Regions from separate parts of the Tersicoccus mangrovi genome, predicted to be linked through region 1. Evidence: predicted binding sites of a transcription regulator. Region 1 holds the regulator's gene; the other holds the start of a gene.
The links. Region 1 encodes HrcA, which represses chaperone genes, less so after heat shock. Its sites were predicted from a motif close to TTNGCACTCGNNNNNNNCGAGTGCNAA; they were not measured.
Positions count from the first base shown of each region.

Region 1 (3,181 bases):
ATGACGGGCCACGCGTCGATGCCGAGCACCGCCGGCTTGATCACCTGCCACACGTCGACGTAGGGGTGCCCGACGACGAGGACGTTCGACGCCGCACCCGGCACGCGCAGGGCGTCCTGGGCGATGCGGGACTCCTTGCTGCCCGGCACCAGGTGGTCGACGAGCACCCCGAGCCGGCGCTGCGGGCCGGGCTCGAAATCGCGGATGGCACCGACGAGGTCGTCGATCCCACCAAGCGGCTCGACGACGATGCCCTCCTCGCGCAGGTCGTCGCCCCAGACCTTCTCGACCAGTTCGGCGTCGTGCTTGCCCTCGACCCAGATGCGGCTGGCGCGGGCGACGCGGGCCCGTGTGGTCGCTCCGCGGACGGACCCCGACGCGGTGCGCGCCGGGGCGGCGGGAGCGGCGGCACTGTTCGTTCCGGCGGCGCCGGGTGCGGTGATCTCGACCGGCCGCCCCTCGAGCAGGAAGCCGTGACCGAGCGGGAAGGAGCGGGTGCGCCCGCCACGGCCCTCGAGGACCATGACGATCATCCCCGCGGTGCGCTCGACACGCATCAGTTCCCCGACGAACCCGCTGGCGCCGTCCTCGAGCACGAGACCGCGGCGGGCGGGCACCGCGGGCACGTCCTGCCGGACGCGCCCGGACTGCCGTCCCGTGTTCGCCGTCGTCAGGTCCTGCGGGCCCCAGTCGTAGTCGTGCACGCGTCCTCCTGGCAGCTCGGATCCGGGAGTCGTCGATCCTCCCGGGGCGCCGGGCCGGGCCGGCCGCGGGCGCCTACATGCTAGCAACGGGGCACCCGTACTAGACTTGGCACTTGAGCTTCCCGAGTGCTAACCGTCAGTGCTCGAGTCCGATGCTCGACCTCGATGCTGGTGGTGCGGGGCGGACCCGTGGTCCGGCCGCCGCGGCGGCCAGCGGCACGAGGCCCGTCGAGACCGCCACAGGAGGTGCGGCAGTGAGCGATTCGCGGCGATTGAACGTGCTGCGCGCCATCGTGGAGGACTACGTCCAGTTCCGTGAGCCCGTCGGATCCCGCGCCCTGGTCGACCGGCACCGTCTCGGCGTGTCGTCGGCGACCATCCGCAACGACATGGCGGTGCTCGAGGAGGAGGGGCTCATCGTGGCCCCGCACACGAGCGCCGGCCGGGTGCCCACGGATGCGGGCTACCGGTTGTTCGTCGACCGGATCTCGGACGTCAAGCCACTCTCGCAGGCCGAGCGCCGCGCGATCCAGACCCTGCTCGACGAGGCGAACGACCTCGACGACGTCATGGAGAAGACGGCGCGCCTGCTCGCCCAGCTCACCCACCAGGTCGCCCTGATCCAGTACCCGACGATCGGCGACGCGCGGGTGCGCCACCTCGACGTCGTCGCGCTCGCCGAGGACCGTGCCCTCGTCGTGCTCATCACGAGCAACGGCCACGTCGAGCAGCGGGTCGTCCCGCTCGCGTCGCCGGTCACGGTCGAGGAGCTCGCCGACGCGCGCACCCGGCTGCTCGGTGCGATCGACGCGCGCCCCCTGACCGAGGTGCCGACCCTGCTCGGCCGGCTGCGCGGACCGATCGACGCCGAGACCGGCACCGACGCCCCGGTCGAGCACCCACCGGCCGATCCGCTGCTGGACCGCCTGGCCGCCGCGGTCGTCTCCCTCGTCGGTTTCGCGGGCCAGGACCGCATCGTGATGGCCGGGACGGCGAACCTCGCCCGGGCCACCCGGGACTTCCCGCTGACGATCCTGCCGGTGCTGGAGGCGCTCGAGGAACAGGTCGTGATGCTCCGGTTGTTGTCGGAGATGGGGCAGGACGAGGCCGGCGTGACCGTGCGCATCGGTCACGAGAACCCGTACGAGCCGCTCAGTGAGGCCTCGGTCATCGCCTCGGGCTACGGGCCGGCGGCCGCGTCCCGGCTCGGGGTCGTGGGCCCGACCCGGATGGACTATCCGACCTCCATGGCCGCCGTGCGCGCGGTGGCCCGCTATCTGTCCCGCATTCTCGCGGGTTGACGCTCGCCGTAGGTGCGCAGCACGCGCCCGACGGTGTCGAGAAACGATGTGAAAGGACGTTGTGGCCAGTCATTACGAGGTCCTGGGTGTGTCCCGGGACGCCACCGGCGAAGAGATCAAGAAGGCCTACCGCAAGCTGGCCCGCAAGCTGCACCCCGATGTGAACCCGGGGGACGACGCCGCCGAGGAGTTCAAGAAGGTCAGCCACGCCTACGAGGTGCTCAGCGACCCGCAGAAGCGGCAGATCTACGACACGACCGGCAACGAGAACGGCAGCGCCAACGGCTTCGGCGGCGGCGGAGGGTTCGGTGGCGCCGGCTTCGGCGGGTTCCAGGACATCTTCGACACGTTCTTCGGTGGTGCCGGCGCGGGTGCGGCCGGCCCGACGTCGCGGATGCGGCGCGGCCAGGACGCGCTGATCTCCGTCGGCGTGAGCCTGAAGGACGCGGTGTTCGGCACCAACACGTCGATCGAACTCGAGACCGCCGTCGTGTGCGAGCGATGCTCGGGCTCGTGCTGCGAGCCGGGCACCTCGCCGACCACGTGCGACGTGTGCCACGGCACCGGCCAGATCCAGCGGGCCGTTCGCTCCATCCTCGGCCAGGTCATGACGACGGCCCCGTGCCCCACCTGCCAGGGCTTCGGCACCGTGATCCGCAACCCCTGCAACGAGTGCGCCGGCCAGGGGCGCGTGCGCAGCCGCCGCAGCCTTACCCTCAAGGTCCCCGCCGGCGTCGCGACCGGCACACGCATCCAGCTCGGCGGCCAGGGCGAGGCCGGCGTCGCCGGTGGCCCGCAGGGCGACCTGTACGTCGAGATCCAGGTCGCGAAGGACCCCGCGTTCGTGCGCGACGGCGACGACCTGCACGCCACGCTCCAGCTGCCGATGACGGCGGCCGCGCTCGGCACCGTCATCGACTTCGACACCTTCGACGGGCCGCAGCCCCTGCGGGTCGCGGCCGGCAGCCAGTCCGGCGAGGTCATCACCCTCAAGGGCCTCGGCGTCACGCACCTGCGCTCGGGGGGCCGCGGCGACGTGCGCATCCACCTGCACGTGGAGACGCCGACCCGGCTCGACGACGAGCAGGAGGAACTCCTGCGTCGCCTCGCCGGCCTGCGGCACGAGGAGAAGCCCTCCGCCAGGCCCGCGACGGCCGGCAGCGGCGTGTTCTCCCG
Region 1 is NZ_JBAJMW010000007.1:18,990-22,170, reverse strand. Features, by position in the region: gene V6N00_RS14060 (DUF3097 family protein) at 1-704, opposite strand, end outside; gene hrcA (heat-inducible transcriptional repressor HrcA) at 959-2,005, shown strand; gene dnaJ (molecular chaperone DnaJ) at 2,067-3,181, shown strand, end outside.

Region 2 (3,181 bases), on a different contig from region 1:
GCGCGCGGATCGCGGCCTCCGTGACCGCCTCCCAGCCCTTGCCCCGGTGGGACCCGGCTTCCCCCGGCCGGACCGTCAGCACCCGGTTCAGCAGCATGATGCCCTGGTGGTTCCAGGCGCTCAGGTCCCCGTGCTCCGCGGGAGCCTGGCCCACGTCGTTCTGCAGCTCGCGGTAGATGTTGGCCAGGCTGCGCGGCAGCGGCCGCACATCCCGCTCGACGGCGAAGGACAGGCCGACGGGGTGGCCCGGCGTCGGGTACGGATCCTGACCGACGATCAGCACGCGCACGTCGGCGAGGGGCTGCGCGAAGGCGCGCAGGACCCGGTCCCCGGCCGGGAGGTAGCCGCGGCCGGCGGCGACCTCCTCGCGCAGGAAGTCGCCCATCGCGTGGATGGCGGGCTCGACCGGGGCGAGGGCTTCCGCCCAGTCCGGAGCGACGAGGTCGGTGAGCGGTTTCGGCATGGCCCCCATTGTGCCCGGTACGGCCCCGCCCGAGCTCCTCGCCCGAGGCGAATGACACGCGTGTGATTCGCCGGTACGCTGGTGGGGAGTCCGGGCGCCGTCGTGCCCGGCACCTGGAACATCAGGGGTGGAGAGTCAGGGTGGAGAGGGGTGCGATGAACGCGGACGACCGCGCGCGCGGAACACACGACGCCGCGACCCCGACGCTGTCCGAGCGCGACACCGCGATGCTGACGCTCGAGCGTCAGTGGTGGAAGTACGCCGGGGCCAAGGAGCAGGTCATCCGGGAGACGTTCGACCTCTCGGCGACGCACTACTACCAGATCCTCAACGCCCTCATCGACACCGAGGCCGCGCTCGCCCACGACCCGATGCTGGTCAAGCGCCTCCGCCGGCAGCGGGCGACCCGCCAGCGCGCCCGCACCGAGCGCCGGCTCGGCGGCTCCGCCTGAGCCCGTCGCCCCGCGACCAGGTCCGGACCGGAGGATGAGCGAGCCCGTGCAGATCGTCGGCAGCCGGGTGACGCTGCGCGACTGGACTCACGCCGACGTCGATGCCCTGCTCACCTGGATCCGCCCACCGGCCGACGGCGGCGTGCACGCCTGGCAGCGCACCGACGCCCCCTACTTCGAGCGCTGGACCACCGAGGGCGCCGAGAGCTACTGCCGATTCCTCCACGAGGCGGTGGACGCGAACGACTGGCCGTCCCCGCGGCTGTCCCTGCCCATCGTCGACGTCACGACCGGCGCCTTCCTCGGCCAGGTCTCCTGGTACCACGAGGAGAAGACCAACCGGCCCGACGACGTGGCCCCGGGGACCGGCACGTACGCGTTGCCGTGGATCCGGATCGGCATCGGCGTCTACCCGCCGGATCGGTGGGGCGGCGGCCACGGTACCGAGGCGATGAGCCTGTGGACCGACTACCTCTTCGCGACCACCGACGTCGGCCGGCTCGACTACGCCACCTGGAGCGGCAACGTCGGCATGTGCCGGATCGGCCCGAAGCTCGGCTACCGCGAGGAAGCCCGCTTCCGCAACGCGCGGCTGGTTGACGGCGAGCTCTACGACGCGGTCGTGTTCGGCGTCCTGCGGCAGGAGTGGGAGACCGCCCGGCGGGGTTGATCCCGCCCTCGGCGAAACCCGTGCAGCGGGGCCTCCGAGCGCTTGCACTCACCCATGCCGAGTGCTAATGATGGTGTTAGCACTCGATCACGTCGACTGCCAGCGTCCGGCTCGCCGGAGCGGCAGGGACCGGGGATCGGGCACCGGCTGCCGCGGTGAGATCGGGCGGGTCGCACTTCCATGGTGGGATCCGTGTCGATCGTCCGTCGCGGGCATCGAGGCGGCCACGTTCATCTAACGACTCGACAGTCACCACTGTCCGGGAGGGACGACAGCCAGATGGCAAAGATCATCAGTTTTGACGAAGAGGCCCGCCGCGGCCTCGAGCGGGGCCTGAACACCCTCGCCGACGCGGTCAAGGTCACCCTCGGCCCGCGCGGTCGCAACGTCGTGCTGGAGAAGAAGTGGGGCGCCCCCACGATCACCAACGACGGTGTGTCCATCGCCAAGGAGATCGAGCTCGAGGATCCCTACGAGAAGATCGGCGCGGAGCTCGTCAAGGAGGTCGCCAAGAAGACCGACGACGTCGCCGGTGACGGCACCACCACGGCCACCGTGCTCGCCCAGGCGCTGGTCAAGGAAGGCCTGCGCAACGTCGCGGCCGGTGCGGACCCGCTGTCCCTGAAGCGCGGTATCGAGAAGGCCGTCGACGCGGTCACCGCCGAGCTGCTGGCCACCGCCAAGGAGGTGGAGACCAAGGAGCAGATCGCCGCCACGGCCTCGATCTCCGCGGGCGACACCCAGATCGGTGAGCTGATCTCGGAGGCACTCGACAAGGTGGGCAAGGAAGGCGTCATCACCGTCGAGGAGTCCAACACCTTCGGCCTCGAGCTCGAGCTCACCGAGGGCATGCGCTTCGACAAGGGCTACATCTCCGGGTACTTCGTGACCGACTCGGACCGCCAGGAGGCCGTCCTCGAGGATCCCTACATCCTCATCGTCAACTCGAAGATCTCCAACGTGAAGGACCTCGTGTCCCTGCTGGAGAAGGTCATGCAGTCCGGCAAGCCGCTGCTGATCATCGCCGAGGACGTCGAGGGCGAGGCCCTGGCCACCCTCGTGGTCAACAAGATCCGTGGCACCTTCAAGTCCGTCGCCGTCAAGGCCCCGGGCTTCGGCGACCGCCGCAAGGCGCAGCTGGCCGACATCGCCACCCTCACCGGTGGCCAGGTCATCGCCGAGGAGGTCGGCCTCAAGCTCGAGAACGCGACCGTCGACCTGCTGGGCCGCGCCCGCAAGGTCGTCGTCACCAAGGACGAGACCACGATCGTCGAGGGTGCCGGTGACGCCGAGGCCATCGCCGGCCGTGTCAAGCAGATCCGCGCCGAGATCGAGAACTCCGACTCGGACTACGACCGCGAGAAGCTGCAGGAGCGCCTGGCGAAGCTCGCCGGCGGTGTCGCGGTGATCAAGGCCGGTGCCGCCACCGAGGTGGAGCTGAAGGAGCGCAAGCACCGCATCGAGGACGCCGTCCGCAACGCGAAGGCCGCCGTCGAGGAGGGCATCGTCGCCGGTGGTGGCGTCGCCCTCATCCAGGCCGGCGAGAAGGCGTTCGCCAACCTCACCCTCGAGGGTGACGAGGCCACCGGCGCCAAC
Region 2 is NZ_JBAJMW010000005.1:393,271-396,451, reverse strand. Features, by position in the region: gene V6N00_RS12335 (uracil-DNA glycosylase) at 1-463, opposite strand, end outside; gene V6N00_RS12330 (DUF3263 domain-containing protein) at 619-915, shown strand; gene V6N00_RS12325 (GNAT family N-acetyltransferase) at 950-1,585, shown strand; gene groL (chaperonin GroEL) at 1,865-3,181, shown strand, end outside.
Region 2: a site for HrcA is predicted at 1,662-1,688, ahead of groL (chaperonin GroEL). Genes of this name have one in related genera too.